One region of the Dyella telluris genome, then DNA from elsewhere that is predicted to be linked to it. Evidence: riboswitches for the same ligand, from Rfam matches in the RefSeq annotation. Region 1 holds a riboswitch; the other holds the start of a gene.
What was found. A riboswitch is a leader RNA that binds a small molecule or an ion and turns the genes downstream of it on or off. The one in region 1 is predicted to bind cobalamin.
Positions count from the first base shown of each region.

Region 2: another riboswitch for cobalamin. It lies ahead of metE (5-methyltetrahydropteroyltriglutamate--homocysteine S-methyltransferase); the one in region 1 lies ahead of btuB (TonB-dependent vitamin B12 receptor).

Region 1 covers NZ_CP060412.1:3,109,824-3,117,289, forward strand. The annotation lists gene clpB (ATP-dependent chaperone ClpB) at 1-2,454, shown strand, start outside; cobalamin riboswitch at 3,772-4,009, shown strand; gene btuB (TonB-dependent vitamin B12 receptor) at 4,120-5,988, shown strand; gene H8F01_RS13655 (hypothetical protein) at 6,056-6,637, shown strand; gene cobO (cob(I)yrinic acid a,c-diamide adenosyltransferase) at 6,634-7,254, shown strand; gene H8F01_RS13665 (cobyrinic acid a,c-diamide synthase CobB) at 7,300-7,466, shown strand, end outside.
Region 2 covers NZ_CP060412.1:1,499,872-1,507,337, reverse strand. The annotation lists gene H8F01_RS06930 (MATE family efflux transporter) at 1-359, shown strand, start outside; gene sppA (signal peptide peptidase SppA) at 489-2,351, shown strand; gene metE (5-methyltetrahydropteroyltriglutamate--homocysteine S-methyltransferase) at 2,430-4,721, opposite strand; cobalamin riboswitch at 4,918-5,153, opposite strand; gene H8F01_RS06915 (ABC transporter ATP-binding protein) at 5,216-6,037, opposite strand; gene H8F01_RS06910 (hypothetical protein) at 6,095-6,313, opposite strand; gene H8F01_RS06905 (SDR family oxidoreductase) at 6,408-7,190, shown strand.

The DNA of each region.
Region 1 (7,466 bases):
GGTTCGACTGCGCCGCTGCTGACGCAGGCGCACGTGAACGTGCCCACCCTGCGCCAGCGGGTGAACGAACTGGTGGATCGCCTGCCGCGCGTCAGCGGGCAGGAAGGCAACATCCACGTCGGCAACGAACTGACCCGTCTGCTCAACCTGACCGACAAGCTGGCTCAGCAGCGCGGTGACCAGTTCATCGCCAGCGAACTGTTCGTGCTGGCGGCGCTGGAAGACAAGGGCGAACTCGGCGCGGCGCTGAAGACTGCCGGCGCCACCAAAGCCAATGTCGAGGCCGCCATCGAGAAGATGCGCGGCGGTGAAAAAGTGCAGAGCGAAAACGCTGAGGACCAGCGCCAGGCGCTGGAGAAATATTGCATCGATCTCACCGCGCGCGCCGAGTCGGGCAAGCTCGATCCGGTGATCGGTCGCGACGAAGAAATCCGCCGCACCATCCAGGTGCTGCAGCGTCGCACCAAGAACAACCCGGTACTGATCGGCGAGCCGGGCGTCGGCAAGACGGCCATCGTCGAGGGGCTGGCGCAGCGTATCGTGAAGGGCGAAGTGCCCGAAGGCCTGCGCGACCGCCGCGTGCTCGCGCTGGACATGGGTGCGCTGATCGCCGGCGCCAAGTTCCGCGGTGAATTCGAAGAGCGCCTGAAGGCAGTGCTCAACGACCTGTCCAAGAACGAAGGCCAGATCATCCTGTTCATCGATGAACTGCACACCATGGTCGGCGCCGGCAAGGCCGATGGCGCCATGGACGCGGGCAACATGCTCAAGCCCGCGCTGGCTCGCGGCGAACTGCACTGCATCGGCGCCACCACGCTGGACGAATACCGCAAGTACATCGAGAAGGACGCCGCGCTGGAGCGCCGCTTCCAGAAGGTCTACGTGGGCGAGCCCAGCGTGGAAGACACCATCGCCATCCTGCGCGGCCTGAAGGAACGCTACGCAGTGCACCACGGCGTGGAGATCACCGACCCGGCCATCGTGGCCGCCGCCACGTTGTCCAATCGCTACATCCCGGATCGGCAGCTGCCGGACAAGGCCATCGACCTGATGGACGAGGCCGCCTCGCGCATCCGCATGGAGATCGACTCCAAGCCGGAAGAGCTGGACCGTCTGGAGCGTCGACTGATCCAGCTGAAGATCCAGCGCGAGATGCTGAAGAAGGAAACCGACGACGCGTCGAAGAAGCGCCTCGCCGACCTGGAAGCAGATATCGAGAAACTCGAGCGCGAGTTCTCCGATCTCAATGAAATCTGGAAATCCGAAAAGGCCGCGCTGCAGGGTGCGACCAAGGTGAAAGAGCAGATCGAGGCCGCCCGCGTGGAGCTGGAAACCGCGCAGCGTCACCAGGACTACGCCAAGATGAGCGAGATCCAGTACGGCAAGCTGCCGGAACTGGAGAAGCAGCTTGCCGCCGCACAGGCCGCCGAAAAGCAGGACTTCAAGCTGGTGCAGGATCGCGTCACCGAGGAAGAAATCGCCGAGGTGGTGTCGCGCTGGACGGGCATTCCCGTCAACAAGATGCTGGAAGGCGAGCGCGACAAGTTGCTGCACATGGAAGAAGCGCTGCACAAGCGCGTGGTGGGCCAGGACGAGGCCGTGCGTGCCGTATCCGACGCAATCCGTCGAGCCCGTGCCGGCCTGTCCGACCCCAATCGTCCGAATGGTTCGTTCCTGTTCCTTGGCCCCACCGGTGTCGGCAAGACCGAGCTGTGCAAGGCCCTGGCCGAATTCATGTTCGATACCACGGATGCGATGGTGCGCATCGACATGAGCGAGTTCATGGAGAAGCACTCCGTGAGCCGCCTGATCGGCGCACCCCCGGGTTACGTGGGCTATGAGGAAGGCGGTTACCTCACCGAAGCCGTGCGTCGTCGCCCGTACAGCGTCATCCTGCTGGACGAGGTGGAGAAGGCGCATCCGGATGTGTTCAACATCCTGCTGCAGGTGCTCGATGACGGACGCCTCACCGACGGCCAGGGCCGCACGGTGGACTTCCGCAACACGGTCATCGTGATGACCTCCAACCTGGGTTCGCAGATGATCCAGGAGCACGCAGGCGATTCCGAAGCCGATTACGTGCAGATGAAGGCCGCCGTGCTGGGCGTGGTGCAGGCGCACTTCCGCCCTGAGTTCATCAACCGACTCGACGAACTGGTGGTGTTCCGTCCGCTGGAGAAGAAGCAGATCCGCAAGATCGCCCTGATCCAGCTGACCTACCTGGAGAAGCGACTGGCCGAACGCCAGCTGCGCATGGAGATCAGCGACAAGGCGCTGGACCTGCTGGGCAATGTCGGCTTCGATCCGGTGTATGGCGCGCGGCCGCTGAAGCGGGCGATCCAGCAGCAGCTGGAGAATCCGTTGGCGCGCGAGATCCTGGAAGGGAAGTTTGCGGCGGGCGAGACCATTGTGGTGGATGCGGCGCAGGGGCACCTGACGTTCCACAAGCAGTGATGTTTTTGCCGCGGTGAGTTTTGGGTGTTTGGAGCGCCCGTCCTGCGAGAGTGGGGCGGGCGTTTTCTTTTTTGGGGCTCGGGTGGGGGTTGGTTTTTGTTGCTCGCGCCCGGCGGGAGCTTGTCGGTACTGATGGGGGCTTTGGCTTTGCGCGATGAGGTGGGCTGAGGTGAGGGCCAGTCTCGCCTCACAGCTTCCTTCTTTAGCCGTCACCCCTGCGTAGGCAGGGGTCCAGTGACTTTGCTTTGGGCCTTCGGGTTCTAGCGCTACCGCGACCTGGCCGCTTACGCAGCGGGCGTTCCGACCTCCTGCCGGAGGCCGGGTCACTTTTCTTTGCTTGCCCAAAGAAAAGTAACCAAAAGAAAAGGCCCCCCCATCGCGGCGCTGGCCGGTGAAGCCGGCCAGTCCGTGAGGGTCGGCCGGGCTTTTCGACAGGACTTCCATGTCCTGTCGAAAAGGGATCGGCATCCTTGCCGATCCCCCTGCGGGCCTGTCGTCCGCCCCTCACCGCCGCTCAAGGGGGCGGGTAGGTCAAAAGCCAGAGCCAGAGCCGAAGGCTCGTGCAGCTGCGCTGCACATCGCGTCGCAGGGTGCGACGGCACATGGCGTGCCGGCTTAGCTTGTCTGTAGGAGCGCACCCTGTGCGCGACCACCTGACGGAGCGGTATCGACACGACGCTGCGGTCGCGCACAAGGTGCGCTCCTACAGGGAGTATCTCGCACCGTGTGAAGTCTGTTTCTCTCTCACCTCAGTGCTCACCCCAGTCCTCTCCCGAACGGGAGAGGACGAGCGACAGGTGATGTTCAACGTGAACCCCCTAGGGGCAAGGAAGGAGGTGCCGCAAAGCGGCACGACGCTCCGCGTTAAGTCCTCAGAGCCATGGCGCGTTGCGAAGCGCTTGGAAGTACCCGCTGTGTAGAGGCGGAGGTTGTCCCGCAACCCGGCTTCCTCACCCGTTCGGGCTTATCCCATCGGTATGCTGCCAGCCTTTAAGGCCATTTTCTTTGGGTTACTTTTCTTTTGGGCCAGCAAAAGAAAAGTGACTCGGCCTCCGGCAGGAGGTCGAAACGCCTCCGCTGCGTAAGCGGCAACCTGGCGCCGGCATTACTACCGAAGGCACAGAGCAAAGGCACTGGATGACCCGCCCTCCGGCGGTTAAAAAGCGCCTCCTGCCTTCGCAGGAATGACGGTGAGGTGAGAACCGATCACTGAGGGCATGGAGGGCCAGCCGTGCGGCTGACCAAAAGCGCCTGGCCACATCCCCAGACACCCCACCCCAGACACCCCACCCCAAACGTTCACATTTCGTTGTCTGCTACCATGCCGCCACCTGAGGTGACCAACGGCCAACCGGCCGAAGGTTGAAACGGGAATCCGGTGCGGCGCGCAAGCGCCTATTCCGGAGCTGCCCCCGCAACGGTAGGCGAGTGCGATCCATAGGGGATCGACAGAACGACATCAAGCCACTGTGCCGCGCGCACGGGAAGGCGTCGATCTGGAAGACATCAGTCTTCGCCCGCGAGCCCGGAGACCGGCCTCAAGGTACGACCAGACAGGCGGTGGGCCATGTTGGGGATGCCGTGTTTCGCGCGGCCGCCAAACCCTCGCCACCTGTCCTTTTTTCATGCGATCCGCGCGGGCAGGCGCGGTTGAGGAGCATTGTTTTGGCCATCCGAATTTCCACGGTCCGTCGTTCCGTACTGGCGACGGCACTTTTGTCTGTCATTTTTCCGGCCTTCGCCGATGACACGACCAACCTCAACGGCGTCGTGGTCACCGCCACGCGCACCGAGCAGACCCAGGAGCAGACGCTGTCGGCGGTCACGGTGATCGACCGGGCTGACATCGAGCGCCTGCAGCCGGCTTCGCTGGGCGACCTGCTGCGCGGCACGCCGGGTATGCAGATTGTCAACAACGGCGGCCCCGGCAAGTCGACCAGCGCGTTCCTGCGCGGTACCGAGTCTGACCACGTGCTGGTGCTGATCGATGGCGTGAAGGTGGGCTCGGCCACGCTGGGCACGGCGTCGTTGCAGGACATTCCGGTGGACCAGATCGAGCGCATCGAAATCGTGCGCGGTCCGTTCTCCAGCCTGTACGGCTCGGAAGCCATTGGTGGCGTGATCCAGATTTTCACGCGACGCCCGGAAGGCGCCTTCGTGCCGTCCTTCAGCCTGGGCGTGGGGAGTTATAGCCATCTGAACGGTTCGGCCGGGTTTGCCGGCAAGAGCGGCAATGGCTGGTACTCGGTGGAGGTGTCGCACGACCAGACGCACGGCATCAATTCGTGCCGGATCGGCGCGGCGGAAGTGGGTGCGGCTTGCTATGCCGACCAGCCGGACAAGGACGGCTACCGCAACACCGCCGCTACGGTGCAGGGTGGTTACACGTTCGATGAGCAGTGGGACGCGGATGTTCGCCTGTTCCGTGCCGAGGGCCACAATTACTACGACGGTACCTACACGGACTCCGACAAAAGCGCCACGCAGGTCGTGGGTGGCAGCGTCCATTATCGTCCTGCCAGCAACGTCAAGCTGACGCTCAGCGCCGGCACCAGTGGCGATTTCGAGAAGGATTTCTACCAGGGCGATTACGTCAGCCGCTACGACACGCACCGCGATGTCGGTTCGCTGCAGGCCGACGTCGGCTTCTGGGGTGGCCTGCTCACCACCGGTTTCGACTGGCAGCGCGACCACGTGGACAGCACCGCGGGTTACATCAACCCGTACACGCAGGTTCCGGTCGACAGCCGTATCAATCGCGGCCTGTTCGCGCAGTGGCAGCAGACTTTCGGCAGCCAGTCGATCCAGGCCAGCGTGCGCCATGACGACAATAGCCAGTTCGGCAGCAAGAACACCGGCAGCCTGCTGTGGGGCTGGGACTTTACCCAGACGCTGCGCCTGACGGCCAGCTACGGCACGGCGTTCAAGGCGCCGACCTTCAACGACCTGTACTACCCGTACTACGGCAACCCGGACCTCAAGCCCGAAACCTCGCACAACATCGAGCTGGGACTGCGCGGCAGCTATGGCTGGGGTTACTGGTCGTTGAATGCCTTCCGCAACAACGTGAACAACCTGATCACGTATGACGCCACCACGCAGGCAGCCGCCAATGTGGACAAGGCGCGCATCCGCGGGGCGGAAGGCGTGGTGAGCGGTAACCTGGCGGGCTGGCTGGTGACAGGTACGGCCACCTGGCTCGACCCGCGTGACGAGTCCACCGCTTACGAGGGCAACCTGCTGCCGCGCCGTGCGCGCCAGACGGGCAATGTCGACATCGATCGCAGCTTCGGCGACTTCAGCGTCGGCGGTACCTGGTTCGTGTCGGGCCGCCGTTACGACGATCTGGCCAACCGTCACCCGCTGGGCGGCTACGCCATCACCAACCTGCGCGTGGCCTACGCCATTTCGCGGGACTTCAAGCTGCAGCTGGCCTTGAACAACGCGTTTGCCAAGGACTACGAAACCGCCTGGTACTTCAACCAGCCCGGCCGCAACTATATGTTGACACTGCGTTATCAGCCCGCGCAGTAATCCATGAGGCCGGGCCCTGCAAAGGGACCCGGCGTCGTTCCACGATGCATCGATCAGGAGAGCTCCCGTGAAAGCACTGTCGGTTTCCCGATTCAACGCGTTATGGCTGGTGCTGATGGCGGTGATGATGGCCACCCGCTTCAAGCACTTCGGCGACATGCTGCACTTGCCCGATGCATCCATGGCGATCTTCTTTCTCGGCGGCTTGTACCTGCGTCACCACTGGACCTTCGTGGTCATGGTGCTGCTTGCGGTGGCGCTGGACTGGGTGTCCATCAGCTATGCGGGCGTCAGTGACTTCTGCATCACGCTGGCGTATTCGTTCCTGCCGCTGGCGTACGCGGTGCTGTGGTACGCGGGCCGCTGGTATGCGCCGCGCATGACCGGGCGTGCGATGTCCTACCTCGCTGCGTTCATCGTGGCGCTGCTGGCGGCGATCGGTTCGTTCGCCATTTCCAATGGCTCGTTCTACTGGCTGGGCGGTCGCTACGCCAATCCGCACATGAGCGAATATGTGGCGCGCCTGTGGCAGTGGGGCCCGCTGTTCGTGCGCACCACCATCAGTTACGTCGCGGTGGCGCTGGTGCTACAGGCCGTGGTGTCACGTGTCGTAGCCTCCACCAACGGCCACGAAAAGGCACGCGCATGAGCGAGCGCGATGACAGCCTGAGTCCGGAGGAGCGTCATCGCGAGCGCATGCAGCGCAAGAAGGAGCTGGTCGATCGCAAGATCGCCCGGGCCACCATCGAGCGCGGCGTGCTGGTGGTCAATACCGGTAACGGCAAGGGCAAGAGCTCGTCCGGCTTCGGCATGCTGGCGCGTTCGCTGGGGCATGGGTTCCACTGCGGCGTGGTGCAGTTCATCAAGGGCAGTTTTTCCACGGGTGAAGAAGCGTTCTTCCGCCGCTTTCCCGATGAACTCGATTATCACGTGATGGGCGAAGGCTATACGTGGGAAACGCAGGACAAGGCGCGCGACATCCAGGCGGCTGATGCCGCGTGGCAGATTGCAGCGCGGATGCTGGCTGACCCGTCATACGACTTCGTGCTGCTCGACGAGCTGAACATTGCCCTGGTGAAGGGCTACATCGACGTGGCAAAGGTGTGCGATGCCCTGCGCGCGCGTCCGCCGGAGCAGCATGTGGTGATCACCGGGCGCGGTGCACCGGATACGCTGGTGGAGCTGGCCGATACGGTAACGGAAATGCGCGTGGTGAAGCACGCCTTCCAGGCGGGCATCAAGGCACAGAAAGGCATTGAACTCTGACGCGCCAGCGGACGTGTCGGGTGGAAGAACAAACAGGAGTCGTCGATGACCGACCATAACGCCGCATGTCCTGCACTGCTGGTTTCCGCGCCGGCATCGGGGCAGGGCAAGACGTCGGTAACGGCGGCACTCGCGCGCTGGCATGCACGGCAGGGCAAGCGGGTGCGCGTGTTCAAGACCGGCCCGGATTTTCTCGATCCCATGGTGCTGGA
Region 2 (7,466 bases), 1.6 Mb from region 1:
CGGTGATGCTGACCCTGCCGCACGTGCTGGCGCGTGCCTACACGCACGACGCCGGGGTGATCGCGCTGGCTGCACAGTTGATGGTGCTGGCCGGGTTGTTCCAGTTTTCCGACGGCATCCAGGTCACCTCCAATGGCGCCCTGCGTGGTCTCAAGGACACGCGCGTGCCCATGGTGATCACCCTGTTCGCCTATTGGGGCGTGGGCATGCCGGTGGGCTGGTGGCTGGCTTTCCCGCACGGCATGGGCGCGCGGGGCATGTGGATCGGCCTGATTGCCGGCCTCACCATGGCGGCCATCCTGCTGTTCACCCGCTTCTGCCGCAGCGCGTTGCGCGGGCGCTGGCAACAACCTGCCTGATCCGGCCGACGCGCCATGCCCGCGCCCTGCACAGGGGCGGGTGCAGGGCGGCGCCATGTGCCGCTTGCACTACATGACCTTCATGCCGCGAACAGCTACGCTGTCGCGGACCTCGTGAGGAACCATGCAATGGCGGAGCCCCGTTCCAACGGCTTTTGGGCATTTCTCTGCGTCATCGGACGCGGCATCAACATCGTCAGGCTGACCATCCTCAACCTGATTTTCTTCGCCATCCTGTTCGTCATCCTGCTGGTGCTGCTGGTCGGGCTGGCGGCGACGCGCGGCGAGCACGTCGTCCTGAGCGACAGCGTGCTGGTCATCAAGCCCAAGGGCGAACTGGTCGAGCAGTACAGCATCGATCCACTGCAGCGCACGCTGGCCAGCCTGTCGGGCAACCCGCCCAAGCAGGTGCAGCTGCGCGACCTGGTTGGCGCCATCGACGCGGCCGCCAAGGACGCACGCATCACCCGCATCCTGCTCGAGCCCAGCGAACTGCAGGGCGGCGGTTTCGCCGCGCTGCGCGAAGTGGGGGCGGCGCTGGATCGCTTCCGCGCTGCCGGCAAGCCGGTCGTGGTGTGGGCGCCGAGCCTTGATCAGGGTCAGTACTACCTCGCCGCGCATGCCGACCGCGTGCTGGTCGACCCGCAGGGCGGCGTGATGATCACCGGCCTGGCCAACTACCGGCTGTTCTACAAGGACCTGCTCGACAAGCTGGGCGTGGATGTGCACCTGTTCCGCGTCGGCCAGTTCAAGAGCGCGGCCGAGCCGTACATCCTCGATCACGCCTCGCCCGAAGCGAAGGAGGCCGACAGCTTCTGGATGGGCGGGCTGTGGGATACCTACATCGACGAAGTGGCCAAGCTGCGCAAGCTGGAGCCGGCCACGCTGCGTTCGGATATCGACACGCTGCCGGAGAAGATCGCCGGCGCCAAGGGCGATCTTGGCCAGCTGTCGCTGGAGCAGCATCTGGTCGACGGCGTTGCCACGCCGGCGGAAGTCATCGCCATGATGCGCAAGGAAGGCGTACCCGCCGGCAAGAAGGGCGAAGGCTTCCGCCAGGTATCGCTGCAGCGCTATGCGGCAACGCTGACCGACGACGACGCCACGACGCCTGGCGTATCCGTGGTGGTGGCCGAAGGCGAGATCACCGGCGGCAAGCAGCCGCAGGGTGAAGTGGGTGGCGATTCCACCGCCGCGCTGATCCGCGCCGCGCGCGAAGACAAGCGCACCAAGGCGCTGGTGTTGCGCGTGAACTCGCCGGGTGGCGAGGTCTATGCCGCCGAGCAGATCCGTCGCGAAGTGGCGCTGACGCGCGAAGCCGGCATTCCGGTGGTGGTGTCGATGGGTAACGTGGCGGCCAGCGGCGGCTACTGGATCTCGATGAATGCCGATCGCATCTTCGCCGAGCCCAACACCATCACGGGCTCCATCGGCATCTTCGGCATGGTGATGACCGTGCCGGGCACGCTGGACAAGCTGGGCGTGAAGAGCGACGGCGTGGGCACGAGCCCGCTGGCTGGTGCGTTCGACATCACGCGTCCGCTCGATCCCAAGGTAGGCACGGTGATCCAGGCCACCATCGAGAAGGGTTACCGCGATTTCGTCGGCCAGGTGGCCAAGGCGCGTGGCAAGCCCTATGACGCCATCGACACCATCGCGCAGGGTCGCGTGTGGACCGGTCAGCAGGCGAAAGATCGCGGTCTGGTCGACCAGCTCGGTGGCCTCGGTGAAGCCGTGGCCGACGCCGGGCAGCGCGCCAAGCTGGCCAAGGATGCGCCGGTGCGTTATGTCGAAGAGCCCATGGGCGGCTTCGAGCAGTTCCTGATCGGCCTCAACGAAAGCGCGATGGTGCAGGTGGCCGAGTCGTATGGCGTGCACCTGCCGGCGTGGGTCGCCCATATCGACACCATGGCGCCGGAGCTGAAGCTGCTGCGCACGGCGCAGGCAGGGCGTCCGAACGTCTACGCCTACTGCTTCTGTTCGCCACGTTGAGCGCGTGACGTGGCCGCGCGATAACGCGGCCACGTGGATGAAGACAGAGCCGCCACCGATTGCCGGTGGCGGCTTTTTTCATGCCTCGACCGTGACCACCTCACGCATGCGTCGGGCTGCAGACACCATGGCCGCCAACGCATCCCGTACTTCGGCCCAGCCGCGGGTCTTCAGCCCGCAATCCGGGTTGACCCAGAGCTGCCCGGGAAGAAGCACATCGGCAGCCTTCTGCAGCAATGCCGTCATCTCCTCGACGTTCGGCACACGCGGCGAATGGATGTCATACACGCCGGGGCCCATGTCGTTCGGATAGCGGAACTGCACGAAGGCTTCCAGCAGTTCCATGCGCGAGCGCGAGGTTTCCATGGAGATCACGTCCGCATCCATCGCCGCCACCGCCTCGATGATGTCGTTGAACTCCGAGTAACACATGTGCGTGTGGATCTGCGTTTCGTCCCGCACGCCCGCGGCCGTGAGACGAAAGCTTTCCACCGCCCATGCGAGATACCCACGCCAGTCTTTGCGGCGCAGCGGCAGGCCTTCGCGCAACGCCGGCTCATCGATCTGGATCACGCCGATGCCGGCGGCTTCGAGGTCGAGCACTTCGTCGCGCAGCGCAAGGGCGATCTGCCGGCACGTTGTGGCGCGCGGCTGGTCGTCGCGCACGAACGACCATTGCAGCACCGTCACCGGGCCGGTCAGCATGCCTTTCATGGGGCGAGGGGTGAGCGACTGCGCGTAGCATGACCAGCGCACGGTCATGGGCGCGGGGCGCTGCACGTCGCCGTAGATGATGGGCGGCTTCACACAACGCGAGCCATAGCTCTGCACCCAGCCAAGCCTGGTGAAGGCAAAGCCGTCCAGCTGTTCGCCGAAGTACTCCACCATGTCGTTGCGCTCGAACTCGCCATGCACCAGCACGTCCAGGCCGATCTCCTCCTGAAAACGCACGCAGCGCCTCGTCTCGCTTTCGAGGAACGCCTCATAGGCAACGGCGGACAGCTTGCGTGACTTGAACTGGGCGCGTGCCTCGCGAACCTCATGGGTTTGTGGAAACGAACCGATGGTCGTGGTGGGGAACAGCGGCAGGCCAAGTCGTTCCTGCTGGGCGTGCTTGCGACGCGCATGCGCGGAGCGGCGTGCAAGCTGCGATGCGGTGACCGAACCCACGCGCTGGGCGACCTCGGCACGATGCACACGCGGCGATTGCTGGCGCGATACCCATTGCGCGCGCGCGGTATCCAGGGCCGCGTAGGCGCTGACGCGGCCTTTGACAGCATTTGCCAGAATGCGCAGTTCGCCGATCTTCTGCGTCGCGAAGGCGAGCCAGGAGCGCAGGTCGTCCGGCAGGGACGTTTCCACGGCGACATCCACCGGTACGTGCAACAGCGAGCAGGAGGGGGCGATCTGCACGCGCAGGCCACCGAAGCGATCGTGCGCGCGGCGCAGCGTTCGCAGTGCGCGGTCCAGGTCGGCACGCCAGACGTTGCGGCCATCAACGAGGCCCAGCGAGAGGATCTTCTCCTCGCCCAGCGCATCAAGCACGGCGTCGAGCTGTTCGGGCGCGCGCACCAGATCCACGTGCAGGCCATCGACCGGCAGCTCTGCAACGAGCGGGAGATTGTCGGCGGGCGCTCCGAAATAGGTAGCGAGCAACAGCTTCGGGCGGTTGCCATCCGCGAGCGCGCGATATGCCTTGCGATAGGCTGCATGGTCATCGCCGTCCTGGTCCAGCACCAGGCAGGGTTCGTCGATCTGTACCCATTCCGCGCCCGCCTGGCTCAGCCGGGCCAGCAATTGCGCATAGACAGGCAGCAAACGGTCCAGCAGGTCGAGGCAATCGCTGCCATCCACGGCCTTGGACAGCAGCAGGAAGCTCACCGGCCCCAAGAGCACGGGACGAGCTTCGAAACCCTGCTCGCGCGCCTCGATGAACTCGTCGACGGGTTTGTTCCCGCGCAGACGGAAGGTCTGCCCCGCATGGAGCTCAGGCACCAGGTAGTGATAGTTGGTGTCGAACCACTTGGTCATCTCCAGCGCGTGGAGATCAAGGCCATCTTGTTGCCATCCGCGCGCCAGCGCGAAGTAGCCGGCATGTGCATCGCGCTCGACCAGCGGGCGATAGCGTTCGGGTATGGCATCGAACAGGAAGGCCATGTCCAGCACATGGTCGTACAGCGAGAAATCGTTGCAGGGAACGATGTCGGCACCGGCCTCGCGTTGCAGCTCCCAGTGCCTGCGCCGGAGTGAGCGCGCGGCTTCCTCCAGCTGCTGCGCCGTGCTTTCGCCGTGCCAGTACGCCTCCAGCGCATGCTTGAGTTCGCGTCGTGGGCCCATGCGGGGAAAGCCCAGGTTGGTAACGGTAGTCATGATTACGTGTCCTCGATTCGTGATGAATGAGGAACGAAGGAACTGCGGCGAGCGGCTTCCACCTGCACGCCAGCGACCTTCGCCCCCTCGGGCGAACCGGGTCTTGCGCGAGCAGGCACGGAGGCGCGCGCCGTGGGCGTGGCCACGACGCAGCATCCGGCTGCCTCCCCGCGGAAGCTCCAGGTCTGTCAGGAGGACAAGCCTCCCGGCCGGGGCAGGTCTTCGGGCTCGTGGACATGAGGCATGTCGATGCCTCGCCTACTGTCCGCCGCTTCCCGGTCCGTCAGGACCAGTGCTCATGGCGAAGGTTGTTTCCACACACCGCTGCGGGGCAGCGCCGGAATTGGCCCGGTTGGGCCGCACAGGCTTCCCTTTTAATTTCATCCCTTCATCGCGATGAAGGGATGAAAGCCACCAGCGACGCAAAAGTACGCTTCCGCCGTCCGGCCCGTCAAGCGTTTCGACGGTTGGACGGATGGACGTCCGGATGTCCCTCAGGCGATGGCGGCGCTGAAGTAGTCGCCGTGACGCTCCACGCAAACCGGCATGCCGAACGTTTCGGACAGCAGGGGGCCGGTGAGTACGTCGTTCTTGCTGCCCTGCCTGAGCAGCTGCCCGTCGCGCAGCAGCACCACCTGCTGGATCTCGGGGAGGATCTCCTCCACGTGATGGGTCACCAGCAATAGCGTGGTCCCATGGCGCGCGAGGCCGCGCAAGTTTTCCAGGAAGCGGCGCCGGCTGGCCATGTCCAGTCCGGCGCAGGGTTCATCGAGCAGCAGGGCGCGCGGCCGGTGCACCAGTGCGCGGGCAATCAGCACGCGCCTCGCCTCGCCCGTGGACAGGCTGGCCATGGTGCGGCCAAGCAGGTGCGTGGCGCCGGCCTGCTCCAGGGCTTCATCGGCGCGTTCGCGCATGGCGGCCGTCACGTGGTGATTCAGGCCCAGCCGCTGCGCGGCAAAGAAGCTGGACAGCACCGCCTCGGCCACTTCCAGCGTGGCATCCGTGGTGCAGTCGTGCTGCAGTGATGGCGAGACGATGCCGAGCAGCCCGCGAAGATCGGAGACATGCCAGCGCTCGCGACCGAACACGTGCATGGATGCACGGCCATCCCTGCGCGCAAGCGGGTAGAGCTCGCGCGTGATCAGGCGCACCAGGGTGGATTTGCCGGCACCATTCGCGCCGAGGATGGCGGTGTGCTGGCCGGCGTCGATGCGCAGGCTGAAGCTGTCGAGGATCAGCCGATCACCGCGCATCACGCTGGCATCGTCGATATCCAGCAGCGGCGCGGTGGCGAGTTCGTCGTGATGGGCATTCATGCCGGACACCATGCCCGTCCGGACGTCCATTTGCCAAGTACCCTCGCCTGACGAGCCTTATTGCTGCGCGGCTTCGATCTGCTGTTGCTGCTTTTTGGCCTGCTCGTCCACTGTTTTCTGCACGTCGGCGGCACGCTGCTTGTCCTTCTCCATGGCGTCCCAGGGTGTGGCGACGCGCGCCGTGCTGGCCGTGGCCGGTGCCGATTCCGGCGCGGGCGGCTTGCCGGAGCAGGCGGCAAGCGTGAGCAGGCATAGCAGGGGAATGAGCCGTTTCATGGAAGACCTCGCCGAAAGATGGTTCCAACGCTGTTGGCTGCATGGTAGCCGACAAAACTTGGCTGGAAACGCGTACAGGCTCTAAGCTCGGCGCATGAACGCACGCATCGACGCATGGCAGCTGCAGGGACATACCGCCTTGATCACGGGTGCCAGCAAGGGCATCGGCTACGCCACCGCCCGTGAACTCGCCGGGCTGGGCGCCAATCTTCTGCTGGTTGCCCGCGACGGTGATTACCTGGAACAAGTGCGCATCGAGTTGCTGGATGACTTCCCGGGCATCGAGGTGCTGGCTTTCGATGCCGACCTGAGCGAGCAGGAAGACCGGCTTGCCGTGTTTGACTGGGTAGCAGATCTCGGCGCACCCCTCTCGCTGCTGGTGAACAACGCGGGCGGCAATCGTCCGGCGCCGACGCTCGCCTATCGCGAAGACGAGTACCGCCTGATCTTCGAGCAGAACCTGTTTTCCGCCTTCGAAATGTGCCGCCTTGCGCATCCGCAGCTGGTGCAGCACGCCAACGCGGCCATCGTGAACGTGGGATCGGTGTCCGGTGTGACACATGTGCGCACGGGATCACCCTATGGCATGACCAAGGCGGCCCTGCATCAACTCACCCGCAACCTTGCGGTGGAATGGGCAGCGGATGGCATCCGCGTGAATGCGGTGGCGCCCTGGTATATCCGCACGCAGCGGTCGGAACCGGCGCTGGCAAACGACGAGTACCTCGACGAGGTGCTGGATCGCACGCCGTTGCGGCGCATTGGTGAGCCGGAAGAAGTGGCGGCGGCGATCGCGTTTCTGTGCCTGCCGGCGGCGAGTTATGTGACGGGGCAGGTGTTGGCGGTGGATGGGGGGTTTTTGAATTACGGGTTTTGAGGGTGGGGTGGATTGCACTCGTTGCTCTTGCTCCCTCTCCCCTTTGGGGAGAGGGTTGGGGTGAGGGGCCACGCTTGCCCGATCGATTGATCAGAGGCGTCATTCCAGCGAAGGCGGGAATCGAGCTTCTCTGTTCTTGGCCTTCGGTCTCGTGCGTGGCGGCGACCTGGCCGCTTACGCAGCGGAGGCGTTTCGACCTCCTGCCGGAGGCCGAGTCACTTTTCTTTGCTGGCCCAAAGAAAAGTAACCCAAAGAAATGGCCTTAAAGGCTGGCAG